Regions from separate parts of the Paenibacillus sp. HWE-109 genome, predicted to be linked through region 4. Evidence: riboswitches for the same ligand, from Rfam matches in the RefSeq annotation. Region 4 holds a riboswitch; each other region holds the start of a gene.
The links. Region 4 has a riboswitch for cyclic di-GMP ahead of LOZ80_RS31665 (PilZ domain-containing protein). Riboswitches for the same ligand answer to the same signal wherever they lie in the genome.

Region 1 (7,439 bases), 2.4 Mb from region 4:
AAAGATGCTCCTAATACGTTCTATTCGCTTGCGGATCGCGGACCTAATGGTGAAGTAGGCAAAGATAAACTACGTACATTTCCTATTGATAGTTATATTCCTCGTTTGTACAAATTCAAAATTACAAATGGTACGATTGAAATTCTGGAAACGATTAAACTCTCCTTGCCGGACGGCAAAATCGATAAAGTAAGCAAGACCAAATACATAACAGGTTTACCGAATCTAGACGGAACAGATGAAGTGCCTTACGATGAGAAAGGGGCAACGAAACTTTCCTATGATCCGGACGGATTGGACTTGGAAGGTATCGCCTACAGCCCATCTGATGATACGTTTTGGATTTCGGATGAATATCGGCCATCCATTCTTCAAGTTAAACGCGATGGAACGATTCTAGGCCGCTATGTGCCAAAAGGTTCCAAAGAGAAATTAGTACAGGCCGGCGCACAGATCCCTATTTTCGATACGCTGCCTGAGGTTTACAACAAACGTATTGCCAACCGTGGTTTCGAAGGTGTGACGATTTCACCAGACGGTAAATTCCTATACACATCCATTCAAAGCCCAATGGCAAATCCGGATAAAAAAACAGGGGAAGCCTCCAGAAATCTTCGTATTCTTAAGATGGATTTGGCGACGAAACAAATCGTTGGTGAGTATGTGTATGTGGCTGAACAAGCGGGAATGTTTGCGAAAGTGAATCAAAAAGATATCGTTATCAGCGATATGTCGGCTCTTTCTGGTGATGTGCTTTTGGTGGATGAGCGTGATAAAAACGCGGGCGCGGATGCTCAGTTGAAGAGGATCTACAAGTCCGATTTCTCCAAAGCAACGAATATTTTGGGGAAAGCGGCCAGCAATAACTTGGAAGGGCTATCCATTCAACAGTTGAAGGATCAAGGGATTCAGCCTGTAAGTAAAGAATTGATCGTTGATATTGCCAAACTTGGCTATCCCTATGAGAAAATCGAAGGACTAGCGGTCGTTGACAAAAATACGATTGCCATTGTTAACGATAACGATTTCGGTATCAGCTATGATGAAAAAGGCGTATTGACGTTAACGGGAGCTCCTACACAATTGCAACTTATTCAAGTAACAGATGACTTATCGACTAAATAGTTGGACAAACAAAACCCAGGTCAACGAGCGGTGCTCGCGGATCTGGGTTTTCTATTCAAACGATATCGGCAAGCGCTTTTTCTACGTGTATGTACTTGAATGTAAATCCATTCGCAAGAAGAACGTGCGGGAGCACCTTCTGGCCGTCTAAGAGAAGGGTGGACAATTCGCCGAAAATCAGCTTCAGCACGAAAGCGGGGAGCGGGAATAAGTTAGGCCTGTGCATCGCTTTCCCTAATGCCCGTCCGAATACTAGATTGGTCACCGGATTCGGCGCTGTGGCATTGACCGGTCCAACGATGGCATCGTTCACGATGCAGAAATCGATCAATCGCACCATATCTTCAATATGGATCCATGAGAGCCACTGCTTGCCGCTGCCTATTCGGCCGCCAACGCCAAGCTTGTAAGGCAGAGCCATTTTGGGAAAAGCGCCTTCTTGGCCATCGAGCACAAGTCCTACGCGCACTTTGACGATTCTGGGTCCTTTGATTTGATCTGCCGTGTGTTCCCACTGCTCGACGACGCCTGATAAAAAATCGACTTGACGATGAGGACTTCGCTCATCAAATGTCTCTGTCTCTGAAGTACCGTAGACGGACATACCGGAAGCATTGACAATCACTTTGGGTTTGGTGGTCATCCTTTCAACCAGCTGTGCAACCTGTTCAGCGGCCTTAATGCGTGATTGGACAATTCGCTCTTTGGCTTTCGAGGTCCACCGTTGATTAATGGATTCTCCAGCAAGATTGACGATCGCATCCAAACCTTCGAGGTCTTGTGAAGAGGTTCGCAGTTGCTCCCATGTTACAGTACGCGCATGCGGGCTCACAGTTTGGGCTGAACGGGAAATATTGATTAATTCATGGCCTTGCTGCTGCAAATGTGAGATCAATCGCTTGCCTATAAAGCCGCTGCCGCCGGTAACTGCAATTTTCATTGATCAGCACCTCCTTACGAGTATTATAGGTGTTGTAACCTCTATTTTCCAACGATTGTTATTCTTCGATTTACATAGATGTGTTATATTGGAAATAAGGAGGGATGCTCATGTTTCGCTTTTTATTCGGAAAATCATCCAAACCGCCCAAGCGCAATCGTCCTGGAAAATCCAAACCGAGTTATCGCGCAGCAGATTTACCTCAAGGGCTTGGTTTACAAGCTGGCATTCCATTAGATCGTCTAGTCGCTAAATTGGACAGCGCACTTCCGCCTGATTATGTAGAAAGACTCCAATATCGTGTCAAAATCGAACACCCGCTTATGAGTGATGATGAGTTTTCTTGTAAATGGTTTGAATTAAAGCGATTTTTCCTCATGAATCTGATCTTAAAGCGAACCCCGATGTTCAGCCACGAAATCGACGATATTTGGCATGAGATGTTGATGTTCACACGGGAATATCAACGGTTCGGAGAGCAATTCGCAGGTGGCGTTATTCACCATGCGCCTGAGCGCGAACCTAAGGAAATGCCGGGAGAGCGCGCATGGTTTGACTGGGTATATGCGCATTTATTTGAATTTGCGCCAACCAGCGCCCGCTGTTGGAATGGCTTCTTCCGTAATCCGTTGGATAAGGAACGAACAGACTTGCTTCGCGGCGGGAACGAAGAGGAGATCGCCGCGCTGTGGTTTGATATGGAGCAAGCGAAGCGATATCCCGAAGTGGCTGAAACGATCCGCTTGCTCGTAGCGCAAGCGATTTCGGAAGCCGAGAAGGCCGCGAACAGCCGCAGGTTTGAGGATACAGGCTGGCAGAACTCCTTATCCGGGCCTAACAGTATGGTCTACTTAGCAGGCGCGATGATGTTCTTCTCCATCAGCGAAGCCCACGATTACACGAGCGGTATGGACTCGTATATGCCTGAGAATCAAGAAGATATAGAGAAAGACAGAACCTCCAACTGCTCGGCGTCAGGCTGCGGTGGCTACAGCAGCGGTGACAATAGCGGCGACAACAGCTCCGACGGTGATTCTGGCAGCGGCAACAATTGCAGTTCCGGATCGGGTTCCTCCTGCTCATCTTCCAGCTGCGGTTCCAGCTGCAGCAGCTAGCCATTAAACCCAAATCAATCAAAGACTGTTCTCAAGGTGTCCAACACTTGAAGACGGTTTTTTTGTTGTGCGCTCTAAATCCAACAAAAACCAACAAATCGAAGACACCAATCGCTAATTTTCGTGTATAATTGGAATTCGATGTTCATTTGATTGACCGTCGGTAAATAAAGTGGTGATAGGAGTCTCTTTACATGAATCGGTTGCGTGGTTTTCTTGGTTCATATCATCCCATTGTGCATACGCTGCTGTTGGGAACGGTGATGGCTAGGGCAGCGTCATCGATGAGCTTGCCGTTTCTTGCCATCTATTTGGCAAGACATTCGTCCATGAGTCCCGTCATGATCGGGGTCGTTATCGGGATGGGCTCTCTGGCAGGAACGGTCGGCGGTTTTATTGGCGGGACATTATCTGACCGATTTGGCCGAAGAATTATTATGTTAGCCGCACTATTTGGCTGGGCATTCGTATTTCTGGGCTTCAGTGTCGTTAAATTACCGCTCCTGTTCATGCTGCTCAATATGCTGAACGGGCTCTGCCGGTCCTTCTATGAACCGGTATCGCAGGCCTTGATGGCAGATCTGACAGAACCTGCGAAGCGGCTTAGCGTATTCTCATTACGCTACATGGCCATTAACGTCGGGGTTGCTGTTGGTCCATTGTTAGGTGCTTTTTTTGCCACCTGGAGTGGAGCGCTTCCTTTTATGATCACGGGTCTCATTTATTTTATTTATGCCGTTACCCTGTATGTCCTGTTAAGCAAGTTTGGCATTAAAAAAATCGAAGGTGAGAAGAAATCACCTGTTACTTTTGGTTCTGCATGGCGTGTCATTCGCAGTGATATGACTTTTCGCTACTATATTTTAGGCGGTATCATTGGCGCAATCGGCTACTCGCAGGTCATGGTGACACTTTCGCAATATTTGGAGAAAAGCTTTGTGGATGGCGTCAAAATGTTTGCCATTCTGATGAGCGTTAATGCAATTGTGGTGATTGCCATGCAAATTCCGCTTACGCGCTGGTCCGAGAAGTATACACCGCTTGCAGCTATCGTTTTTGGCAATTTAATGTTTGCATTAGGCGATATTGGATTTGCGTTGTCGCATTCGCTTATTTGGCTTATTGTGTCTATGAGTATTTTTACATTGGGTGAGATCTTGAATTACCCGGCAGCGAATATGTTGATTGACAAATTAGCGCCTGAGCATATGCGAGGAACGTATTTTGGTGCCCAAACTTTAACGAACGTCGGTCACTTTATGGGCCCATGGATTGGTGGATTTTTGCTTGTTTCCTATGGGGGCAGCACGTTGTTCAACAGTATGGCGGTAATTACATTGGCGGGTTCCATTTTCTACTGGAAAGGCACGATTCGTCAAAGGTTGCTGAAAAATACGTCGAAAAAAGAAAATTTATGAAAATAATTGAAAAATTAGTTCTTGAGAACTATTCGAATTCAAAACAACTTCCCTTATTCTTGAGAGTGTAGATCAGTTAAACCAAGTTCATACCGTTACAACATGTTACACATCTCGACAAAGGCAAAGCTGACGAAAGTCAGCGACGCAAAGCTAAAGGGGCTTACTTGTCCTGAAACGGACAAATTGCCAGCCAGCTGCCGAACGATTGGGTATTCAACATAGAACCCCTCCGATCGGAATAATCGCGGGGTTTTTCTCTGTCATAACCAAATGAATTGTACGAATAAAGGAGGACCAAGCAGCATGCAGTCTGAACTACATGAAGAGCAAAAAGTAACTTCGCTATGTGGTAATCATGTTGCCCGTTTGGTTCCGTCTTCAGACGGACCAAAGCTGATGATTAATCGAGAAGAATATGCCTTGAATGAAAATTGCTGGGATGTTGAAATGTTTCATGGGAGAAGCAACAGCATCTTGATTTTCTACTGGAAAGGCGAAGTTAAGCTATCCGTAAAGATACCGCCTATTGCTCAAATCGAAGCATTTTTGAATAGGCTTTATCAATGTTTGTCTTCCAAGTTAAGAACGGTGCAGCCGATTTAGGCGTACCGTTCTTTTTTTCATGCTTGATGCGGAAGCGCTCATCGCAAGACAAAAGCATTGTCACGAAACGACAGAAGCTGATATAATAATTAACAATAAGGTATGTAGTGCAAAAGGACTACGATTAGGGGGCTACACGAGCATGAGATTAATTACACGTTCGGATTTTGATGGTCTGGTATGTGCGATGCTTTTCAAAAAAATGAACATGGTGGATGAAATGAAATTCGTCCATCCCAAAGATATGCAGGACGGCTTGATTGAAGTTACGGAGAACGATATCTTGGCCAATGTCCCTTATGTGCCTGGTTGCGGTTTATGGTTTGATCACCACTCCAGCGAGCTTGAGCGTATGGGCGAGAAGGTAGCGTACAAAGGTGAAACGCGGATTGCCCCAAGCGCGGCACGTGTCGTCTATGATTATTACGGCGGCCAAGAAACCTTTGGCGATATCGATGATATTATGCAAGGCGTAGACAAAGCGGATTCGGCACAATTCAGCAAAGAGGATATTTTGAATCCAAGCGGCTGGGACCTGTTGTCCTTTATTATGGATGCCCGCACAGGCCTGGGTCGCTATCGCGATTATGCAATCAGCAATTATCAACTCATGGAAGAACTGGTCGAGCACTGTGCGACGAAATCTGTTCATGAAATTATGGAACTGCCTGATGTGAAGGAGCGTGTGGCACGTTACCTGGAATTGGACGTTCTCTATCGAGACATGCTGCAAACCTATACACGTACCGAAGGCAATGTCATTATTACGGATCTGCGTAATGTAGAGACCATTTATCCAGGCAATCGTTTCATGGTATACGCCCTTTATCCGGAGCAAAACGTATCGATTTGGATTGTCGACGGCCGCAATAAACAAAACTGTGTATTCGCGTGCGGTCATAGCATTGTCAATCGCTCCTCCAAGACGAATATCGGAAATTTGATGCTCCAAAATGGGGGTGGAGGTCACCAGGCTGCAGGGACTTGTCAGGTGGATTATGACCAAGCTGAGGATGTATTGAAGCAAATTATTGCAACGATGAGAGCAGACGGTTAATTCTTACAACCAGCCGCAGGACAGGAACCTCCCTGATTGCGGTTTTTTGACTAGAAATCGGCATAGGAGGCATCTCTATGAGATTGGAAAAGAAGAAATTGCAGGCTAAGGGAATTAAGGTGGAGCCGGTGCGGATTGATCCGATTACAGGAGATAAATATACATTTTTTGCAGATCCGGACGGGCTGCCTTTGGAGTTGGTGGAACATGTCTAGTGAAAATAGGAGAACGACGGAGCAGGAGCCCAAATTGAGCTTTGCCAAAGGGTGTCTGTGGAGTCTTGTTGTGATGATCCCTGTTTGGGCTATTTTTATTTGGTTCTTTTTCTTTAAATAAAAGCCTTTGTTAGCTTGATTGGATGAGAACTGCTGTTGGCAGGCTGATCGAATGAGCGACAAAGGTTTTTTTTAGTATTTTGTATAGGGTATGGGGGTATGGTATATTCTAAAGGGGGTGAATTAATTCTATGAAGACAATTTTAATTGTTGATGATGAAGAAAAAATTCGTGAAGTTGTTGCGTCCTATTTGCAAAATGAGGGCTATCGGGCTATTCAGTCCGAAACAGGGAACAAAGCACTTGAACTCGTTCGAGGTGGCAATGTGGATCTGCTTATTCTGGATCTGATGCTGCCGGACATGCCCGGTGAAGATGTATGCAGGGCGATACGGCAGTTTTCTCCTGTTCCTGTCATCATGCTAACAGCGAAAGTTTCGGAGGATGACCGCGTCCAAGGATTAACACTCGGTGCCGATGATTATGTCTTGAAGCCGTTTAGCCCACGTGAACTAACAGCAAGAGTTAAAGCTATACTTCGTCGCACGCAGGAGGATTCGCTTCTTGCAGAAATTATTTCGTTTCATCATGAGGATCTTGTCATTCGGCCAATGAAACATGAAGTTTATAAAATCGGCAAACGGCTAACTCTAACTCCGAATGAATATAAATTGCTGCTGATTCTGGCGCATCATCCTAACCGAACGTTTACACGGGAGGAACTCGTTGAAAAAGTGCTCGGTTTTGATTATGAAGGCGATCATCGTTCCATCGATCAACATGTCAAAAACCTCCGTCAAAAAATAGAAACGGATCCCAAAAAGCCTCAATACATCGTCACCGTTTACTCCATTGGTTATCGGTTTACGGGAGGGGAATCATCGTGAGAGGGTTATACGCACG
Region 2 (7,439 bases), 3.8 Mb from region 4:
CCGTGTACATTCTTCTAATCTCCGCATGAACCCGTTGTTCTGCCGTGAGATCGCGATCATAATCGTTGATTAGCGCTGAAATTAGAGTATCGAAATTAGTGCCGCCTTCTTCTGTGACATAACGACGCAGCGTCAGCGCGGACGGTCCCATACCGCCACGAACCGCTAGTTCGATGATTTGAGCGTTATTTAGACTACCGGCGCGGAAAGTCTCGATCGCATCCGCAACCTCATTCGGCAATGTCACGCGCTTTATGTCGCTCATCTTACGTCCTCCTTTATATTTGTGCAAACCGCAAAATTGTCTCTAATAGCCCGTCTTCGCGAGAAATTCACGCTATAAACCTACCGCAATGCATATAAACCCTTATTTCGGTATAAATACGTACAAACGTTCGCTAAACACTTCAAAATCCCACACCAGTCCTACGAAAAATAATTATGCAACTATTTCCCTTATCCCTGCCGTCAATTCCGTAAGTGCCCGCCGTTCTTCCATGATCGCGTAAATATAGCCCGCCATCTCCTCTGACTCACCCCACGCTGACCGCACCGCCACCGTTTGAATAACCGCTTCAAGGCCCGCCAGTGTAAATCCGTAGAATGCCGCCTGCCGCCACTCATCGCGAGGAACATAGACGTAACCCTCCGCTGGATTAACGGGCGGCTTAACCGTGTGGCGGCGTTCGAGGATAAAGTTGCGATCGCCATCCGTTGTTAGGCGGAAGTCTGGCGTTAGAACAATCGATTTGTTTGCGTTAGTTTGCGTCATATTGCGCCTCCTTAAATATTGCGTCAATAATATCGTCTCGCATGGCAGGGGTTATCGGAGAGCCAGCAGCGTTCTTATGACCGCCTCCTTCGTACTGTTTCGCGAATAATCCGACGTCCACTTTGTCGAGCCCGCGATAGCTAACGGACCTTGACGGATTTATTATCGCGATAAAATCTACGTTCGGATATTCAAACGGTAGGCGATTGCTGAGTTCGCTATAATAACGCTCAGCGAATACGATTCCGATGAAATGGCCGCCAATTTTTCGTATAATGAGTTCGCGTTTTTTAGATTCCGTATACTCGCGAGCCTTTTCTGAATCTAACTGTAGCAGCAAACGCTCGGTGTCCGTAAACTCAATCGATAAACTATCGGTAAAACGCCGCACAAACCGATCGCGTCCAATGATATAAAGGAGGTCGTTCAGTTCTCTCGCGCTGTCATCGTTATACACCGTGGACCATTCCCACGTATCGTAGCGTCGAACCGTCTCTGTAAATGAAGCGAGGTCGAACCTTTCCGATGGGTACCGAAGCGTTTCGAAGAAGAACATCTCCGTACCGGAACGCTTGCCTCCGTGTGGAGAATCCGTTTCAACAAAAGCCCAGCTATATCTGTTTAGCCACAGCGCGGTAGGATGGTGGTCTAACAGCATCACTTTTCCGGAAAACTCCGATAACCGATCCGCGACTTCTTCGTTAACGCTTATGTCCGTGATGTAGATAAATTCGTAGTTGTCCGTAATCCCTGCGGACAGGAAATCCGCGATCTTCTGATTTACGTCATGATAATCGCAATACTCAATGTCTATGCGGTCACCGAATGTGTGGAGCGCAACGATAGCGCAGCCTACTCCGTCTAAGTCCGTATGTGTAAAAAGTTTAATCCGACTCATGCTCGCGCCTCCTCAATTATCCATTTACCGCGGATCTCATCTTCGCGAAATATTATTCGCCAGCCGTCCTTCTTTAGTCCGCGGTCCCCGGTTACTTCCGATTTAATCCACGCGCCCTTTTCGTACGCTGCGAATGCAGTCGCGAAGTCTACGAGCTGCTGGCGTTTGCGCCATTCGTAACTAGCGAGAATGTCCGTAGTAGGTACGAACGTTTCAACATCCTGGAAGAAACGCGGATCATTCCACACTAACGCTTTAGACGCGTAGTTAGCGTACGCCGTAAAAGTAACCGCGCTTCCTTCAAACGGCCCACTCGCGACCTCGTACGTTTCCCCTTCTCGAATATCGCGTAACATTTCCCACGTTTTCATATAGCGGGCCTCCTCGTTTTCTGCCGCAGCAGGATTGTGTGATTACAGTAGCAAAATAGGACATGTTTGTTCGCAATCAACCGCAGCCAAATTGAGTAGGTTTCACGGGAAGCTGGCGGGATCTTAACGTTGGGTTAACGTATAGAGAACGTTAATAACGTTATAAGAGCGTATATAAAGATCTTTAAAGATATATAAAGATCTAAGTACTTAAGATCTAACGATATTCACTACGTTCATATCGTTTCGCCACGGATAAACCCGTTCCGTAGCGAATCAATTAAACATAGACCTTATCGCGCAAAGGGTTTCGTAAGAAAACCCAACCAAACGGACAGCACGGGCCACCAGTTTCGCAAGTCCTACCGTAGCCACCGAATCCCCGCCGTGACTTTACCGTGGAATTTGCGCGAAATTAGGCGTTTTGGTAGCGAGTTGGAACATTTTATCATCCGTAATGTTAAACGCGCTAATTTGACGGTAAAACGAAGGCGAAACGTAATAGCGGTATTTTTCGAATTGCTTGCGTTAATCGATTGAGTGCGTAGCAGGATCGTATGACTACAGTAGCAAAATAAGATATGTTTTTTAGCGTCATCCGAGACGCCTAAAACGGCATTCAAGTATACGATATTACGTACAATGAAGCGTATTTACGTTATTTGAACGCTGTAAACGGCCTTTAAGTTAAACGGTGAAACTCAGATATCGACGCAGCCAAACGCGGCGGACGCGTTCGTTACCACGTGATAGCTCGGCGAGTTCGAGGAATATGCGTGGTGGACACGCGGCGAAATCGAGTACTTTAGCGCTCATGAGGCGGCCTCCTTTCGTTCGTGATTACCGAAGTCAATACGAATTGGGAACGCGATTCCCGTTGATTCGCGCCAAAGTTCAAGCGATGAGACAACGTAACCATAGCGTTCATTATCGCGTTTGATTTCGTCAATTGTGCGTGAATTAGCGTAACACCAGTCGACAAACTGCCTATATTCATCGAAGGTGAGTCCGTTTAAGTCCGCGAGATACGCGACTACGTCTGCGAATCGATTGGCGTCGATATCGGTGCGCGTGCGTATCCATTCGAAGGGGTTAGCGTCGTTTTTGGAGCAATTTACACTTTGCGACAGCGGGATGATATTTCCTAAGTAGGTACCCCCGTGACCGGTTGCGATGGCGATAAAATGATCGTCGTCTAATCGAGATATTCTTTGTGTAAGTGCGCACAAAGTACCAAACATATCTTTCATGTCTCTGCGTATTTCATCTGACCACTGTAGTGTCAAACATTTCTTTAATGTTCTGTACTTCAATCTTTGCACTGCACATTTGAATCGGTTCCGCCTCTCCCAACTTTGTTTATTGAGAGAACATCGCTCTAAATTATTAAGCCTCCAGTTATTGGATAATTCTCTCTGATAGAGCGCGTTTTCTACACGCCATTTTTTGCGTGCTTTTCTCATACGATCTTGATTCCCCTCTCTCCAACGACGATTAATTTCTTGAATTTGTTCCCTTCGTTGGCCGTACCTAAGTTGACTTATTTCCTTGATACACTCCTTACAATGAGGTTTTCTCCCTGTGGGATTCCGTGAAGCTACGTGATACTCCACCAACACCTTCACAACGAAGCACTTCGTACACTCCTTCGCGTCAACTTCCTCCGCCTGCCTATCCGCGATTCTATACATAAGCAACTTAGTCAACTCAACGTGTTTCCGTCGCTTTTTTACCTCAACGATTGCCCCGACGCTACTACTTCGTTTACTAACGCCCGCCTTCGACATGTTACCGTTACCTCCTTCGTTTTCCACTTATACTTCCTCTATGTACGCTGATCGAATGTCGTACAGTTTTGGGGAAAGATTTATTTTCGTTTCTATACTGCATTGTACGAATACTCCGATTAATCTCGCACAAAAACGCAAAAAATTAAGCGCGACAACTCGTTAATAACGAATCGCGCGCTTAAATGGGAAACTATTTAACGCAGGGTACGGGTCAAAAACATTGTTAGATTCCGCTCCTACGGTTATAATAGTAGTAATCGAATAAGAGATCGTGATGAGTTATGTTGACCACCCGTTTCAACATACGTTGATTTAGTAGTGTTCGGACTGACGTTTGGACTACTGAATGGACAAGCGTTGAGCCAAATGAAGTCCATCCGTAAGTTGACAGGGTAGGGGTCAGTGGTTCGAGCCCACTACAGGTCATCCAGAGAAACCCTTACGTTGTAAGGGTTTATTTCATGTTTAGAGAACTATTGATCCATGAATGAGTGCCAAATTCGGTTCCGTGGTCAATATTTGGTCAAGAATGCATTTTTCTGATCAATAGCGGTTTTCACATTTCTTTTGCTTTGCAAATAAATAAAGCCCACTCCAATTTGCTGAGTGAGCTTCACTGCAATTTCCGTTTAAAATCTCTTATGTATGAGTCCGTTTCAATGGATTTAACTGAAAGCATTTCAAGAATGCGATCTTGTCTTTCTTGCCCTTCAATAAGTCCCTTTACGTTATCCTTGGTTTCCTTAATATTTTTCTCAACGTTATCTGATTTATCCTCTAATGATTTCAAACTGCCATTGTTTTCCCCAACCATCTTAATTAATGTACCCAACATTTCCTCAATTCGATTAAGCTGCATATTTTCCATCTTCTCAACTCCCTAGCTTTGTTAGTTTTAATTATAAAATACCTAGCAAGAACCGACCTATAAACATGGCAATAAATTTAACTCGATTCATTACTGAAAAGCAGTTTTCCGAAATTAACAGCAGTCTCCTTTGGTATACTAGTCGGTATGTAAGGTCTATATCTTTTTATTAGAGGTCATAATAAAGAAAACCTTGAAGTCTTCTTCAAGGTTTTTCTCACTGATCAATTTGAAAAATAACTACAAAACATTCAAAGTGTTCCTAAACAATAAAAAGAGATTTTTGGCGCTACATTTCAACAAGTCCGAGATACATAAATATTAGAATTTTATTTTAATTTCTTCTTCGCTTTATATCATTGTGGGTATAGTCTTTAAATGTCCTATTGATTTTTGCAAATGCAATTTTAGTTGAAGCTTTATCAATTGGTTGAAAAATCATATCAGCAAAATCCACGATTTCCATTTCAAGTCCCTCATCCTGAAATAATTTAACGAAATCACCGATGCTTGGATTTTTGTCTACATCACAAAAAAAAGGTATCTCTTTAAAAGTTTTCGTTAAACGATCATTATATTCTACCACAGCAATATATTTGATTTTAGTCGCCAAAATTGTCGCCTCCGCTTTCGATAACTGGCTAGCACAGTGCTTTTGCACTAAGCCCCTTTAGTTTTGCGTCCCTACTTTTCAATAGGTTTGCCTTGTCGAGCACTAACTGCTTAACATTAAATTTCAGTCTACATGAATTGGTTAATTATGTCTAGTTCTAAAGTAGCAGTTACTTAAAAACTTACTGTAAAAGAGTAGCTTCAGCTTAGGCTATATGACAATCCCAAAACAGTCATCTTGCTTTAGAAAACCCTTGTGAATTAACGTTTTTTTGTTCAACAAACAAAAAAAACGTGGCCAATTCGGCCACAGTTTGCTCTATCTCCTTATTGCTCCTCATTCACCACAACCGCATCACGAATCTGCTCAAAAGAAACCGGTGTGTAATCCAGTTGTTCCACACTCACATTATAATAATGAAGTCCCTCGTATTTCTGCCCGTGAATGTGGCCATGGACATTGACGTATGGCATCTGTTTGTTCATGTACATGGGTTCGTGAGACAGGAAAAAAAAGTTTTTATAAATGATCGGATAATCGCTCACTTCATCAAAACCGGCATCGAGCCACCACGTCCTGGACCTTCCCCGGTCATGGTTGCCTAGGATGAGGATTTTGTAGCCGTTGAGTTGCGAAACGATTGCTTGGGTCTTCTCTTTGTTGAGAAAGGAGAAATCCCCCAGATGGAATACCGTGTCCTCTTTGTTCACAACTTGATTCCATTTGGCAATCATGCTTGCATTCATTTCCTCGGTATCGACGAAAGGGCGATTTTCAAAATCAATAATCAATTTATGACCAAAATGGTGGTCGGATATGAAAAAAGTTTGGGACATGGACATCCGCCTCCTCGATTTAATTAGTTCATTCAACAAAAACAGCTATCCAAGCATTTCGCGAATGCTCTCAAGCGTAACGCGAATAGCTTCTTTCATTGGCGCCGTCTCACCTTGGAAGGGATGAACGGATCCGAAGGTATGATTTCCAGCAGGAATGCGAAGCCACTTAATAGCAGGATTTTGCTGCACTAACTGAGTGGACCCCTTAATGCCTCGCTCCCCATCTTCTGTGCCTTGGACCAGTGAGACAGGGCAAGCAATACCGCTAATTCTGCTAATGATATCCAATCGCTCCTGATTTCGTTCCATATCCACTAGTATTTCCAAATCTAGCGGCATATTTTGCTTAGTTCGTCCATTCAACGTATACGCGCGTCCCGTTTCGCGCATTTCCGCTTTATTTTCCTCGGTGAACAGATCGACATTAGCAATGCCATTCCAACTAATTACACCCGCAATTTGAGCTGGATGATCTAAGGCATAAATCAGACAAACCGCAGCCCCCCTGCTGTGTCCCAACAGAAGAATTGGCTGCTTTGACGCGATTTTATCTCTTTGGTAAATATAATTTACTACGGCTTCCAAATCTTCTAGATCGCGCGAATAAGTAGCTTTCGCAAACTTCTCAAGTTCTGAGAATGTTAGCAAATCTGCTCCGACTCCGTTGTGCGAAAAATTGATAGCGACAACATCGACATCCTTTGCCAAGGATTGCGCTGAATACGGAAACATGCCCCAATCTTTAAAGCCTTTATAGCCATGACAAATGATCAGGGTACCTTTCGAGGGTTGTGATTCCGCTGTATACCAATCCCCCCGCACTATGCGATCCTGCTCAAGTTGGATTTCGAATGATTGACCTGCTCTGCTTCCCATCTGTCTTCCTCACTTTCCATATTTGTTCAAAACAACCTTAGCTATTGCTAGTTTAACACAATTATTCTAAAGCAGCCTAAACCAGATTAATGATTATAATTTCTAAGGATTTAGTAAAAACTGACTACAGCGCTCAAATAAATCCACGCAGGAGGACGTTAACCTATGTATCACAACCGAGCAAACAGCTTGCTTTCCAAAGTAATCTGCATGCTGTTGTTCATTTTGTTCATTTCCAATTTTATGATTGGCAGACCCTATGTGAAGGGCATGGAGCCAACAGATCAAAGTGCAGCAGACACTAACAACTTTCGGTTGATTGTCAAATCTTCAGCAAGTGCAGCTTATCAAACCGAAGTCATGTTTACGGATAAAAAATTAAAAAAAGAGCTTGACGATCGCAGATTAGGGG
Region 3 (7,439 bases), 1.1 Mb from region 4:
ACAAAGAAGCGATAGGCAAGTGAAGCAAGCCAAAATCCTACAAAACTAAGCGCAATCCCATACAGGATGCCCAGATAAATATGACGCTCAACGTAATGTCCCATCTCATGAGCCATCACCGTTAATATTTCGTCCGGCTGCAGCTTCTGCAGCATCGTATCCCAGAGGACAATACGGGCATTTCCCCCGATCCCATTGACATAGGCATTGATCGCTGAAGTCCGTTCTGACATATTCACTTGGTAAACTTGATCAGCAGGAATATGCGACTGTGCAGCAAGATGCAGAATCTGCTGTTTCAACGCCTGGTTCTGAAGCGGCTGGAAGTCATTATACAGAGGATCCAGCACAACGGGTTGAATAAAAGTAATAAACAAAATCATCGGTATCGAGATGAACCAGAACCATATCCACCACCGCCGGGGGCTTCTTCGAAGCAGCCATCTAAATATGGCTGCCATCACAATCGTGCCCAGAAGATTCACTACAAAATCCTTACCTTGATCACTCCAAAAGATAGCTAGCGTTTCGGTCGAAATCCCGTATGCCCGATCGATTCGGTACAGGAAGATATCTACCGGAAGGAAGAGCACGTCCAGAAGGAGACTGAACAAAAGAACAAAAGCAGCCATTTGCAGAAATGATGCTCTGAACAGCTTTTCCACGCCATTGCGGAATCTAACCGCTGCACCGAGCAGAACGAGCGTTAACCCGATTTGCAGTGGAGAACTTACAAAGTAAGCTAGTGAGCGTATCCGGGATAACGATTCTGCCTTTGCGATTTCTTCGTTCGTCATGAAGGTATGCGGATCTGCCAACGTGCCTACCATTTCATGCGGAATATGAAATAAATCCCCTTTTAACAAATACACAACAAAAGTTAACACATAGACACCAAAAACCCCGATTATCCCTACATACAGACGTTTCATTCGCTACCTCCACCAAGTTAGACACTTGCCAGCTTTTGGTTCATGAATCGGACAATATTCCCGGCATCCAGCGGTTTGCTTAAGAAATAGCCTTGAATTTCATCACAGCCTAGTTGAGATAACAGCTCCCACTGTTCGAATTCCTCCACACCCTTGGCAACGACTCTTTTCCCTAGACTATGCGACAAGGCAATCCATCTATGTATAGTAGCTTGATCCATTTCACTCTTCAACATATCCCGGAGGAACGTTGGATCCAGTTTTACAGCATCGAAAGGCAGCTTATGCAGCAAGAATACGGAGGGAAAGCCGGATCCCACATCATCGATGTTAAGCTTGACCCCATATTCCTGAATTTTTTCGAAAATTTGACATGTTAGGTAGACGTCAAGCAGCGCAGTTTGCTCTTTGATCTCCAAACAAAGGTGAGCAGGTCGTACGTTCGTTCGTTCAAGCACCTCAGCTAGCCTGTCCAGAAAATGGGGATCCAAAAATTGCCGCGTCGATAAATTCACAGAGACTGGTAATGTGGACAATCCTTCCTGCTCCCAGACTTTCAGCTGTTCACAGACTCTGTTCAACACCCAGTAGCCGATTTCCAAAATGCTCCCGTCATCTTCAGCAGCAAGCATGAAAGCATCAGGAGGCAGGAAACCAATGCCTGGTCTTACCCAGCGTATCAACGCCTCAGCCCCGATAATATAACCTGTCTGCATTTCAATGAGAGGCTGATAGTGAAGTACGAACTCCTCTTCATCAATGCCTTTTTTGATGCCCAGACTATGCAGATAGCGATGCTGCTCAACTTGCCGAAGGGAGGGTTCATAGATAACGAAATCACCGGGCCCTTTGCTTCTTGCTTCGTACATCGCCATATCTGCATACTTCATCAGATCTTCAGCGTGTTTGCTATGAAGCGGCGACAGGCATATCCCCATGCTTGCGGTAACAACAAGGTCTTTGCCATCAAAAACGAATAGATGGTTGCATACATCCAATAGGCTTTGAGCAAGTGACTCCAGTTCTTGCTGGTCACTTATTGCAGGAACGATTAGAGCGAACTCGTCTTCGCCTATTCGTGATACTAGCGCACGTCGCGGTGCTGTTTGCTTTAGCAAATCAGCTATTTGCTTTAGCAGCGAATCACCTGCACCGATACCAAGCGCAGCATCCACTTGTTTGAACTTATCCATATCGACCAAGATGACGGCGAAGGCCTGAAAACTGTCATTGACCAAATAATTTTCCAAATGATCTAGAAAGGAACCTCGGTTCAAGAGTCCGGTATGAGCATCATGTTCAACCAGATATTGAACTTTATCTTCCGCTGCAACATCTTTTTTGATTTCCGTCAGAAGCACATAATGCAGTGGGTCTCCTCGCCAAATCATATCATGGCTCTCTGTTTTTACCGATTTCACCTTGCCGGTCCTTGTAATGACGGAACATTCCACAGGCAGTGTTTGGTAATACGCCCCTCCGCTCATCGTATTCTCTTCTCCAACGAACTTTCCAATAGGCTCCAGCATTAGTTCATTCGGTAAATATTCCAGTAGCTGCGCCGCTTGAGGATTTAAATCCACAATAATCCCCTCCTGATTCACCACGATAATGGAGACTGGGGAAAGATCATACAGCATCTGATACGTTTGATTAATAGAAGGCAAGAAATCGTATTTCATTATCGCATAACGCAGAAAGTAACCAAACCAAAGCATAGAGAGCATCGCAAGATCCGGATAATTAATCGTGTTCAAGAGGTCATGTGCTTCATCAAAGACTGAAAAAAATACGCCCCAGAAATAAGTCATTACATAGCCAATGCACATGATGCGGATTTGTTTGCGTTTTAATTGTAAATCATACCGTTTTACATACCGGAAACCAACTAGGAGCAACATCAGGCAAATGGACATCGCATATACGCTTGTACCTAAAGTTAGAAATTGAAGACCACGGCTCCATATATCTATTTCCCAGGGACCCTGATGAATAAGGTCGACGGAAAACCAGGAAAGCGGCAGCAGCAAAACAACACTTGGTACTAAAGACCCATAACATAACAAAAATACTGAGATTTTCGACATTCTTCGGAATCTGCCTGTTAGCCTTAAAGAGAAATGAACCATAAAACACATCAGAAAAAAGGAGGGAAAGTCCATGAATCCTAGCACAATCGGATAGGTATAGGAAGCTGGTACCCAACTGATTAGAAAGTTCCCTATATAAGGAATAATCGCTACTAGAAAGCTGATCGCCGCTATCTTATTCAGCGAACTGTACCGATTCCGCCTGTATACTTCCAACGCCATACGAATCAAGAGCAACATGGGTATAGCATAAAGCAATGCGGATATCACAACTATTAGCATGGAGAAGGCTCCTCATCATTTCGTACTTTTCCATCCAACAAAAAAAGAAACCTTGCTTGAAGGTTTCTTGATCACCTAAAAGCGGAAACTGGCTGGCATTCGACAAAATCGAGTAGCCCCTCTAGCTTTGCGTCCTTGACTTTCATCAAGTTTGCCCTTATCTCTTTTACGGAATATTCTTTTCATTAGTTCTGGGACTTTATTCCTATTTATTTTATATCATGCGAACGTATTTTTCGTCAATGTCAGTGGACAGGATTGCTTTTACAAGTTTCACATGGTGTAATGGAAAGAACGATGAATTCGGAAGTGAAACAACGATGAAAAAATGGTTATTTACTTTTCTTGTGCTTTTCTCCATCTTTGATATCGCTTATGCCAAGATGACCTCACCCGCGACTGAGCATACATCGGCTGTAGCAGCAATTGAGCCTCAAATCGAAGTACGAACAGATATCCACTCCGTCATGCAACCTACACCAAGCATCCTCCCTACGCCCACTCCCGAAGAAGCAGAAGACCACGGGATCATCCCTGCTCTTTCCCAGCTGCCTGAGCTTCCGAATGGCTGTGAGGCGGTAGCCGCAACGATGCTGCTTAATTGGGCTGGACTTCCTATTACCAAAGAAGAGATGGCAGACAAGCTGCCTAGAGGCCCCATGCCTTATGAAAATGAAGATGGCGCCTTTATTGGCGGCAATCCCAAAGATGTCTTCGTTGGTGATCCTTATCAAGCGGGATACGGGATTTATCACAAACCAATGGCCAAGTTAATGGATGGGTTGCTGCCTGGGCAGGTGAAGGATATTTCCGAATCTTCATTTGAGAATTTGCTAAGCGTCGTCGCTGGCGGGAATCCCGCTATGGTTTGGGCAACCGAGCATATGGATGCTCCTTATCTGGACCTGGAGTGGCAGGACGAAGAAGGCGAGCTTGTTGAGTGGTATCAACCGGAACATGCCTTGCTCCTGACTAGTTGGGATGCTGACTTTGCGTATATGAACGATCCTATGACTGGCGGGCAGGAATCTTACGCATTAGCAGATTTCAAATATGCGTGGGAACGGATGGGCTCGCAGGCCATCATCATCAACAAAAAAGCATGAACAAGTTCAGTGAATCTGAGCTTGTCCATGCTTTTTTTAAAGCGGATCTAGTTGTACCGCAGCCTGCTTGCCACTTAACTGAATGCCTGTTTGTTTACGCCCGCTTGCGCTTAGATCTTTCACCAGGTTCTCAAGCAATTCCTTGGCTTTGGCCCCTTCTTTGCCGGAAATTTTCACGACAAGGAGGACGGCGTCTCCAGCTTTGAGGATTCGTTCTGCTTGCTGTCTTTTGGTATCCAGGTCGTGGTCCTCAATATGCGGCGTTAGGCGCAGTTCCTTGACCTTGAGCGGCTGATCCTTTTTGCGGGCTTGCTGTTTCTCCTGCAGCGCCTCTTGCTTGGCTTGGCCGGAACCGATCAGCTTGCAAGGCGGCGGACTGCTCATCAAGGATGTGCAGATGAGATCCACCTTGAGCTGTTTCGCCAAAGCAAGGGCTTCCTTCGTGGGCATCGTGCCCAAATCTTCGCCATGCAGTCCTGTAAGATGAACCTCGGATGCTTTGATTTTCTCATTCTTAATCATTGTGATTACACCTAATCTTTCGCTATAATGAACCCATCCCTATATGAGGCTGGTTAAGGAGCTGTATATATACTTATGAACAACAAAGAATTAGAAGAGCAAATGATTGAAAATTACAAGCGTGAAGAGCATATGATGATTCTTGTATTTGCTCAGTGGTGCATTAATCACCAACTGGATCCTGCCGCGCTTTATCATAGCGCTTATCCAGATCAGCCGAACAATGAGTCTTTGCAGAAAGCACTTGAACTGACCGTTCCTAGAGAAGAAGCCGGCGAAGTCCCTGACGATACGGTGCTGGGTGTCTTGTCGTTATTCGGCAACGAGGAGCTCGCGTTCATCGTCACACAGGAAATAGAGAAACGCCCGAGAACAAGACAGGAATGATGCTACTGCATGTTGAAAGCATCGGCCAGCAGCTCAATCGTCCGCAGTCTGGTTTCCCAGTGATAACCGCCGGCAACGATCATGACTTCATCGACTTGGTAGCTTTCCGCTAAACTCAGCAGCTGCTGCTTCACATGCCCCGGGTCGCCTACGATCATGCGCGACCGATTGTCCCGAACCCGGGTTTGATCCCAATCCGAGTATCCATAATCTGCGGCTTCTTCAGGCGACTTCACTCCGGTGAATTCGCCTTTCTCCATTTGCAGAATGCGCAAATCGAGGGAAGCCGCAAGCCCTTCTGCCTCCGCCTGCGTCTCGGCGCACAGCACATAAATGCACACCGTCGCCTGCGGCACGACGTTCAGTGCGGACGGTCGGAACGAGCTGCGGTAGCTGCGCACCGCTTGCTGCCCTCCCGCTCCGTTAATGAAGTGCGCGAAGCAGAACGCTGCGCCTGCCTGCGAAGCGTACACCCCGCTCTGCCCGGTGGAGCCGAGCAGCCATACCTGCGGCACTCCGGCCACCAACGGGGTGGCGCGGATGCCCTCGAACACATGCCCGGGTTCCACCGAGTCGGTGAGGAACCCGAGAAGATCTGTGACTTGTGCGGGGAAGCGCTCCAGTCCCTCGAACAGATCCGCGCTGACACCTCGCAGCGCTTTGGCCGTATGGGGCGTTCCTCCGGGCGCACGCCCAATACCAAGGTCGATGCGGCCTGGATACAGCGCTTCGAGCATGCGGAAGTTCTCAGCGACCTTGTAGGCGCTGTAATGCGGCAGCAGGACGCCGCCGGAACCAAACCGGATGCGGCTCGTACGGGCAGCCAAGCTGGAGATCAGCACTTCCGGCGATGAACCTGCAAGTCCCATGGAGTTATGATGCTCCGACGCCCAGAATCGGGTGTAGCCGAGACGATCAGCAGCTTGCGCCAACGCCATCGTTTGTTGCAGCGCATCGCTATGCGTATATCCGGACGAAACCGGTGATTGATCAAGGATACTTAGCTTCAGCACATCCATACCTTCTTTCTAAATCATCTACCGATCTTGATTATACAACGCACAGCCAACAAAAGAAAAAGGACAAACCCCTAAAGGCATTGTCCTTTATACACTTATACATCAGTATCCTGCATCCCACTTTGTTGCTTACTAAAAGTGTATGGCAGACGACTGGCTTTATGACAGCATTTTTATTTAAGCTGCATCCTTCGCTTTCTCGCCCGGCTGTTTCTTCTTGAATAGCAGAGGGATAAGCGCAAACAGAGCATACATGCCAACCGCTGCATAAAACTTTACCGACCCGATCTCTTGCAGGGACGCGCCAAATACGTTGTATACCACGGCGCCCGGAATGATGCCGATCAAGGTGCCCCAGGTATAATCCCAGAAACGGATCTTCGATAAACCCGCTCCATAACTGATGCCATCGAAGGGAAAGAAAGGCATTAGCCGCATATAGAGAACGACCATGAACCCTTTCTCCTCAGCCTTTTGATCAAACGATTGCAGCTTTTTGCTTTTAAGTATGCGTTGGAAGCTATTGCGCCCCCACCTGCGCGTAATGTAAAAGGAAAGCAGAGCACCCGCTCCCGCTCCAATGATATCGTAGATGGTTCCCCAGAAGGCACCGAAGACATAACCCCCATATAAGGTTAACGGTGTGGCAGGAAACAGCACCAAAGGACGAAGCGTATAGACAATGATGTATAGCAGACCTCCGATAGGCCCTAGCTCTCGCAGCCACTCGGTGATGCCGTCCAAATCCAGTTCATCCCAAACGCCGGTCCATTTCATAATAAGCAGTCCGGCTCCCGCGGCCAGAAACCAGCCAACCAGCACCCAAAGCGACTTCGAACGCGCCATGGCTTCCCTCCTCTGTACCGAACAAAGTAACTTCTTCGAAGCCCTGTATATGCTTTCCATCTTACACAAATCTGGTGGCACATATCAACACGCAGGAAACCATTGATGGTGAAGAACAGATATGATAAACTGCTCCCATCTCCTGTCCATTATTTTCCGCACTTTATTCCTTGCCGATCTGCCTATTTCGCATCTACTGGAGGAATTTCACATGCTGCTGCGACGCAAAAGCATCTTCTTGACGTTATGGCTGTC
Region 4 (7,439 bases):
ATGCGAGTCATCCAGGTTTTGAAACCCTTCTTCTGGTACTGAGGGAGGGAGAAGTAAATCCGGGTCCATACTTCCTGGGATAAATCTTCGGCATCTTTGGTATGACGTACAATCGCATAAATCGTGTGGAACACATAGTGCCGATAAGCAGTAACCAGCTCACGAAATGCTGACTCATCGCCATTCAAAATGCGCTCTATTAGGGCATGTTCCTGAATAAGCTTCTCCTCCTCTCCGCATGAATAGACGAAGGCTCTTCCAGTAATCCCTGCAGTTGCATCCAAAAAGTCTTGGTAATATTCAGAAGGCTGCCCTCCAGGTTTGGACCCCTTTGAGACAGCCTCATACGTTTTTAATGAGATACAGACGAACTTCCAGGCTTGATATGCGGCGTAGAAGAACTATTGCGAACAAACCATTGCGAAAGAGCAGCGCTTAGAACACCGAGAATTCCAAGGATAATAAATCCCTGACTTAGCGAGAACCAATCACCGATAACCCCCATGAGAACAGGACCAATGAACATACCGAGGCCATAGATCGCTTGGAAAAAGCCCATGGCCGTTGCCCGCTTATCCGCAGCCATATGTTTGATGCTCATTCCCATCAGAAGTGTAAAGGAAAGCCCTCGCCCGAACCCGGCAAAAGCTTGAGTAATCATAAGTATCCAAAGATGATGCGTGAACGGAACCGAGAATGTGAATATCCCCATAAGAAGGAAGCCCCATACGACCATGCGCTTTTCTCCATATCTGGCAGCCCAACGCCTTCCACCGAATAAAGAAGCTAGGGCCACTGGCACATTGGCAAACAAAGAGAGCAGGGATAAAGAAAATTTATCAGCCCCAAGCTCGGTAGCATAAACAGGCGTGAACCCGAAGACAGTGGCAAAGATCAGCACTTGAGACAGAATGGCTAGTAAAGAAACAAACAGTAAGGTCCGGTCCGTCGCCACCTCACCAATGCCGCGCAGCGTTATTTTTGGAGCGTCGGGTTCGACCTTTTCTACGAGGAAAAAAGATCCTATAAGCCCTATCACACCTAGTCCGGCGCCTAAAATAAATGCAGCTTCCCAGCCTAGAGAATCAGCGGCCCAACCTGCCGCAAGAATACCGAGCACCTGGCCGAGCGAATTGAAGAAGGAAATCGTGCCAATCGCTTTCGTAGAATCTTCATGCTTATAATAGCTCGTAAATAATACCGTGAAATCTACCCAAGTTGCCGCAGCCGCGCCGGCCAGTGCACGCAGAATGAGGATCCAGGTGAAATCATGCGTGAACCAGAGCCCTAAACCCGCAATCGCTGTGAAAAACAGCCCAAAGGTGATGAACAGTTTGCGTTTATGAAATCGGTCCGACATAATACCGACTGGAATTCGAAGCAGCATTTGCGAGATACCATACATCCCGACAATCCACCCAGCAAGCTGATGGTTCCCGCCCAGAAATTCCACATAGGGGGCCATAATAGGAACGCTGGTATACATCGACATCCAGAACAGCAACGTTACCGCGCAGAAAAGAGGGATGCGGTAGGAGGATGGCGTTTTGATGATCGTCATTGGTGTAAGACTCCTTTCGGACTGAGCTCCGTTCATTATAGAACATTGGCTGGGTGCTAGGCTATGGTACGTAATCACAAATAATATGAGCAAGACAACTGGATGGATTAGGGATAAAAAATAACCCTTCTACGTCTATGACGCTAGAAGGGTTATTGGTTTAAATCGTAGTATTTTTGTCTCGTATCTGTTGCAGTAATTTAAGAACTTCACCAAACCCCATAAAGATTAAGCCTCCAAGTAAGGAATACAGGAGTGGGACTAAGCCGAATAAGAATACGGATGATTTATCTCTAGGAAGGTCAATTCCGCCTGTCCATAAGTAGATGGCTGACAGAAATCCAATTACAATGGTTGCCACCCCAATGAATTTAAAAATGATACTATAGGTATTCTTTACCTCATAATCATTTATAAAACGAGAATTGAACTGGAGACTCGATACGACTTTACTTTTTTGCTGCCCAAATTCCCAACTGAAGTTAATAAAAAACATACCTATGAGAATAGCGGATAAGCACAGAACAAGAGGCTTATATTTGAAAAGAAATTTTGCAAAATCAACGACATCATCTTCGTAAATAGCGGATTGCCCGATGACAGTTAAGGCTTGCCAATTCATTAAGCTGGCGATAGATAAGAGCAAAGCACCAGCCATACCTAAGTAAATAGTAAGCCTGCGTGGCATTAAGCAGCCTCCGTTCGGTATGTTTTCAATAGTGCAATGAAGAAATTGAACAGCGATAGGCCAAGAGCAACGCCCAATATGGTACTCAAATTTAAAGCTGTGTCAAACGTGAATACGCGGCTGGAAGATAGCATGGAAACGGCATAGAGAAAAGAAATAATACCTGCAGATAGGGCTGATATTCTGAAATACATGGTTCTCCTCATTTCTTATAATGGATAATTTTTAAATATTTTGTAGAATTTTAGCATATCAAAAATAGGTATATATTACCATACAAAAATTAATGCTGATAAATTGCTCTTCAAGAGAAAACCCTTTTGGGCGTACGACTGTTGTAAAAATAGTGTTTCTATAAAAAAGAAAAAAGAGGCTGTCCCAAAAGTCAATTTATGACTTAAGGGCAGCCTCTTTAGGTAGGATATACGCGCCCGATACGATTCGAACGTACGACCTACAGTTTAGGAAACTGTTGCTCTATCCTGCTGAGCTACGGGCGCATAGCAAGAATTATGATAGCACGAAGGCCTCCACGGCGCAAGCATTCGGTTGCGGCCAGGTCATCTAGAGAATTTCTTGCACAGATGGATGCAACGATTATTCCTTGCCGCGTAATTTACGGAAAAATTGGGTCAGCATCGTCGAACACTCTTCCTGCATGACGCCGCTAATGACGTCGACACGGTGATTAAACCGGTCTTCCTGCAGCAGGTTCATGAGCGTCCCCGCGCAGCCTGCTTTAGGATCCGTCGTGCCATAAATCACTTGCGGGATCCGAGCTTGAACAATGGCGCCAGCGCACATAGGGCAGGGTTCTAACGTAACATAAAGCTGGCAATCTAGCAGACGCCACGCCTGCAAATGTTCACTTGCCTGCTTAATAGCAACCAGCTCTGCATGAGCGAGCGGATCTAGGGTTGTTTCACGAAGATTGTAGCCGCGACCAATAATTTGGCCTTGGTGGACAACGACAGCGCCGATCGGCACTTCGCGGATGGCTTCGGCTTTGAGCGCCTCTTGAATGGCTTCTTTCATCCAGGGGATATGTTCATCCACAGGGGGACACCTCGCTAAAATAATTTATCCACATGTGAATAAAACATCGAACAAATATTCGTTGTTAACAACCTGTGGATAACAATGTGGATAACTTAAAAAGTTGTGGATACTTTTTTCTTTCTACATTCATACACTAAAAAGATGGGCTGCGCAAGGTTTTTAGTTGATAACTGAGACAAGGTTCCGATATAATGAAGATGCTAGTAGGCCTTTATGACCATAAAGCCTGCACAACCACAATCAGACATGAAATTGCAGAATTCGAAATGGCAAACTTGCTGAAAGGCAAGGACGCAAAGCTGAGGGTCTACGGTTCCCGCGAACTATGACAGCCTGGTTACCGAAAATCATTGCTTTTTGATTAAGGTAATAGACTGTTCCGGATCATCGGGGCGGTCTATTTTTAATGATATAAGTCGAGTACGGTTCGCGAAAGGATGTTGAGTAAAGTGGCCAACGAGCAACAACCCATGAAACTTTATGGCAGTAAAGAAGGCTATGATGCTGATGTCATGATCGACAGTAAAGCAGTGCTCAGCAAGGAAGATTTCGTAGCTACTGGTGTGTTGACTTATGCTCTCGGTGACATTATTGAGGTAGAACTCCCTGAGTTTGATGTGTTTCGGTTGGGGGATAAGCTGAAAATGACAGTCTATACGAAATCAGGGCTGTTTGTTTGGGAAACGACGGTAGTTGCCAAAGAGCAGGGATCTCTCATCGTGCTGAATCCACCCGAAAATCGTCGGAAATTTACGGAGAAACGGGAGTTTCCTCGTGTTGAAGTCACAAAGGGCGGCTTGTTATTCGGACTTCAAGATGTAAATAAGCGAAATAAACATCATTTAGACAATCCGATTGCCATTTCGATCAAAAATATTTCCATTAATGGCGTAGGCTTCACGGTAGATGACAATGCAATGGTCGAAAAAATTATCCAAAAGCATTCTCAGCTGGAAGTTGAATTGAATCTTGGCTTTTCGATGGCCTGTACAATGGAAGTTGTTAGAAAAGAGAAAACAAATGCGGGCTTCTACTATGGGGCCAGATATTTGAATGTTCCGGATGAAAAAACAAATGCGTTAAGAGGCTTTATCCTCAAAAATCAGATAGAAACTTACTTCATTCAGAAGCGGGAAGCGCAAATCAAAAAAGCAATGGAAAAAAAGACTGTGGCCAATCCGTAGCCTCAGGCTTTTTTTTGCGTTCCAAGTACTATATAATAAGAAGGATGATTTTCGAAAATTAAGGAGTTGTAACTACAATGGCTTTGAAAGCAGGTATCGTCGGTCTACCGAACGTAGGAAAATCGACATTGTTTAATGCAATTACACAGGCGGGAGCAGAATCTGCGAATTATCCGTTTTGTACGATCGATCCGAATGTTGGGGTAGTTGAAGTACCAGACGAGAGATTGCAGAAGCTGGTAGAGATTGTTGTGCCTAAGAGCATTGTCCCGACAGCCTTTGAATTCGTGGATATCGCGGGTTTAGTGAAGGGCGCGAGCAAAGGCGAAGGGCTTGGAAATAAATTTCTGGCGCACATTCGTGAAGTGGATGCCATTGTGCATGTTGTTCGTTGTTTTGAAGATGATAATATTACCCACGTTTCTGGTAAAGTAGATCCGATTGGCGATATCGAGACGATCAATCTTGAATTGATATTGGCTGACATCGAGTCCGTAGAGAAGAAGATTGAGCGTTCACGCAAAAACCTCAAAGGCGGCGACAAAAAGGTTGTTGCTGAAGTGGAGTGTTTGGAGCGTATTAAAGAAGCGCTTTATGAAGATAAGCCAGCGCGTAGTTTGGATCTCAGCGAAGATGAGAAACTTCTCGTGCGCGATCTTCACCTTTTGACCATGAAACCTGTGCTTTATGCAGCAAACGTGAGTGAGGATGAAGTGGCGACAGCAGACGAAAATCCTTTCGTGAAGATTGTGAAAGAATTTGCTGAAGGCGAAAACAACGAAGTGGTGTCGATCAGCGCGAAGGTTGAATCCGAAATCGCCGAGTTGGAAGACGAAGAAAAAGCGATGTTCCTCGAAGAGTTGGGACTTCAAGAGTCCGGCTTGAATAGATTGATTAAAGCAGCGTATAGAAAGCTTGGCTTGTATACGTATTTCACAGCTGGCGTGCAAGAGGTAAGAGCCTGGACGATTCGTAAAGGAACGAAAGCACCGCAAGCAGCTGGTGTGATTCACACCGATTTCGAACGTGGTTTTATCCGTGCTGAGGTTGTGTCTTACAATGATTTGGCAGCGGCTGGTTCCATGAATGGAGCTAAGGAAAAAGGCCAAGTGCGACTTGAAGGCAAAGAGTACGTGGTGAATGACGGGGACGTCATGCATTTCAGATTCAACGTTTAACTACGAGAAAAAGATAAGAAAGGAGTGATCCACGATGTTGGATAGATTGCAATCGATTGTAGATCGATATGATAAATTAAGTGAATTGTTATGTGACCCTGATGTCACAAATGATACGAAGAAATTGAGAGAATACTCCAAAGAACAATCCGATCTTCAAGAAGCTTATGATGCTTATAATGAATATAAGAGTGTAAGTGAACAGCTCGCTGATGCGAAAGTGATGCAGAACGAGAAGCTGGACGATGAGATGCGCGAAATGGTCAAAATGGAGATTGATGAGCTGAGCGAACAAGCGGCTTCTTTGGAAGAACAGCTTAGATTGCTGATGATGCCCAAAGATCCCAACGACGGTAAGAACGTAATCGTCGAAATTCGCGGAGCGGCTGGTGGTGATGAAGCTGCGTTATTCGCAGGTGATCTTTACCGGATGTATACGCGTTATGCGGATGGTCAAGGCTGGAAAACGGAAATTCTGGATGCTTCCGTGAATGATTTAGGCGGATTCAAAGAGATCATTTTCATGATTACGGGCAAAGGTGCTTATAGCAAGCTTAAGTTTGAGAGCGGAGCGCACCGTGTACAGCGGATTCCAGTTACGGAGTCTGGCGGACGCATTCATACATCGACCTCTACGGTTGTTGTTATGCCGGAAGCTGAAGATGTAGAAATTGTCATTCATGATGCGGACATTCGCGTAGATACGTTCTGTTCAAGTGGAGCGGGCGGTCAGTCCGTTAATACAACGAAATCTGCTGTGCGCGTAACTCATGTGCCTACAGGCATCGTAGCTACTTGTCAGGATGGCAAATCGCAAAACTCGAATAAAGAGTCGGCACTTCGCGTACTTCGTACGCGGATTTCGGATAAATTGCGTGAAGAGGAAGAAGCGAAATATGCTGGCGAGCGTAAAAGCAAGGTAGGTACGGGAGACCGTTCAGAGCGTATCCGTACGTACAACTTCCCGCAAAGCCGGATTACCGATCACCGGATTGGTTTGACTTTGCATCGTTTGGAAACGGTCCTTAACGGCGATATGGCGGAGATTGTTTCCGCATTAACCATTGCTGCACAGTCCGATGCGTTAGATAAAGGGGAGCAGGCGATGTGATGCCGACTGCAACGATTAGAGAAGCCTATGTAGAGGCTTCTTCTTTTTTAGGGAAGCTAGGCGTGGCCGAGGCAGCTTCCTGTGTGGAGCTGTTGCTGCAGCACCTGCTAGGCTGCACGCGAACGAAGCTGCTGTTCCGCTTCCAGGAACAGTTTCCAGTGGAGCTGGCGGAGTCTTGGCGTCAGCTGGTCGAGCGGAAGGCCGCGGGCGAGCCGGTGCAGTATATCATCGGCGAGCAGGATTTCTACGGCCTTCCTTTTGCTGTGAGCCCGGCCGTGCTGATCCCGCGGCCGGAGACGGAACTGCTCGTGGAAGCTTTGCTCCACGAGGGCACGCGTCTGTTCCCGCTAGGCGCTCCGCTGCTTGCGGATGTTGGCACCGGGAGCGGAGTGATCCCGGTTACGATTGCGCACGCGCGCCTCGCGTGGCGCGTGGCGGCCAGCGACATCTCCGCGGCAGCGCTGGAGATGGCCCGCGTGAACGCGCAGCGCCACGGCGTGGCTGCGCGTGTGGAGTGGCTCGAGGGAGACCTCCTCGAACCGTTCATCCAGCGCGGGATCGCGCCCGATATACTGGTGTCGAACCCACCGTATATCCCTGATGGCGACCTGCCTGCGCTAATGCCGGAGGTGCGGCTGTTCGAGCCGCACACGGCTTT

Region 1: it holds a riboswitch for cyclic di-GMP, as region 4 does, so the genes downstream of both, LOZ80_RS21165 (hypothetical protein) here and LOZ80_RS31665 (PilZ domain-containing protein) in region 4, are expected to answer to the same signal.
Region 2: it holds a riboswitch for cyclic di-GMP, as region 4 does, so the genes downstream of both, LOZ80_RS15295 (hypothetical protein) here and LOZ80_RS31665 (PilZ domain-containing protein) in region 4, are expected to answer to the same signal.
Region 3: it holds a riboswitch for cyclic di-GMP, as region 4 does, so the genes downstream of both, LOZ80_RS26945 (EAL domain-containing protein) here and LOZ80_RS31665 (PilZ domain-containing protein) in region 4, are expected to answer to the same signal.

What each region holds. Positions count from the first base shown of each region.
Region 1 covers NZ_CP091881.1:4,976,929-4,984,367, reverse strand. The annotation lists gene LOZ80_RS21185 (esterase-like activity of phytase family protein) at 1-1,125, shown strand, start outside; gene LOZ80_RS21180 (TIGR01777 family oxidoreductase) at 1,181-2,065, opposite strand; gene LOZ80_RS21175 (glycine-rich domain-containing protein) at 2,176-3,180, shown strand; gene LOZ80_RS21170 (MDR family MFS transporter) at 3,375-4,598, shown strand; cyclic di-GMP riboswitch class I at 4,711-4,803, shown strand; gene LOZ80_RS21165 (hypothetical protein) at 4,905-5,204, shown strand; gene LOZ80_RS21160 (exopolyphosphatase) at 5,347-6,261, shown strand; partial or broken gene LOZ80_RS21155 (VOC family protein) at 6,354-6,476, shown strand; gene LOZ80_RS21150 (response regulator transcription factor) at 6,728-7,423, shown strand; gene LOZ80_RS21145 (sensor histidine kinase) at 7,420-7,439, shown strand, end outside.
Region 2 covers NZ_CP091881.1:3,588,613-3,596,051, forward strand. The annotation lists gene LOZ80_RS15265 (hypothetical protein) at 1-265, opposite strand, end outside; gene LOZ80_RS15270 (hypothetical protein) at 440-772, opposite strand; gene LOZ80_RS15275 (DHH family phosphoesterase) at 759-1,670, opposite strand; gene LOZ80_RS15280 (hypothetical protein) at 1,667-2,041, opposite strand; gene LOZ80_RS15285 (hypothetical protein) at 2,854-3,354, opposite strand; gene LOZ80_RS15290 (hypothetical protein) at 4,445-4,699, opposite strand; gene LOZ80_RS15295 (hypothetical protein) at 5,034-5,312, opposite strand; cyclic di-GMP riboswitch class I at 5,329-5,414, opposite strand; gene LOZ80_RS15300 (phosphoesterase) at 5,639-6,148, opposite strand; gene LOZ80_RS15305 (alpha/beta hydrolase family protein) at 6,194-7,027, opposite strand; gene LOZ80_RS15310 (hypothetical protein) at 7,193-7,439, shown strand, end outside.
Region 3 covers NZ_CP091881.1:6,302,739-6,310,177, forward strand. The annotation lists gene LOZ80_RS26940 (M48 family metallopeptidase) at 1-932, opposite strand, end outside; gene LOZ80_RS26945 (EAL domain-containing protein) at 950-3,304, opposite strand; cyclic di-GMP riboswitch class I at 3,385-3,470, opposite strand; gene LOZ80_RS26950 (C39 family peptidase) at 3,625-4,410, shown strand; gene infC (translation initiation factor IF-3) at 4,447-4,932, opposite strand; gene LOZ80_RS26960 (hypothetical protein) at 5,008-5,319, shown strand; gene LOZ80_RS26965 (LLM class flavin-dependent oxidoreductase) at 5,322-6,332, opposite strand; gene LOZ80_RS26970 (TVP38/TMEM64 family protein) at 6,516-7,184, opposite strand; gene LOZ80_RS26975 (helix-turn-helix domain-containing protein) at 7,396-7,439, shown strand, end outside.
Region 4 covers NZ_CP091881.1:7,374,751-7,382,189, forward strand. The annotation lists gene LOZ80_RS31635 (RNA polymerase sigma factor) at 1-188, opposite strand, end outside; gene LOZ80_RS31640 (MFS transporter) at 353-1,561, opposite strand; gene LOZ80_RS31645 (hypothetical protein) at 1,722-2,249, opposite strand; gene LOZ80_RS31650 (hypothetical protein) at 2,249-2,443, opposite strand; tRNA gene LOZ80_RS31655 (tRNA-Arg) at 2,676-2,749, opposite strand; gene tadA (tRNA adenosine(34) deaminase TadA) at 2,847-3,284, opposite strand; cyclic di-GMP riboswitch class I at 3,567-3,653, shown strand; gene LOZ80_RS31665 (PilZ domain-containing protein) at 3,758-4,492, shown strand; gene ychF (redox-regulated ATPase YchF) at 4,570-5,670, shown strand; gene prfA (peptide chain release factor 1) at 5,705-6,781, shown strand; gene prmC (peptide chain release factor N(5)-glutamine methyltransferase) at 6,781-7,439, shown strand, end outside.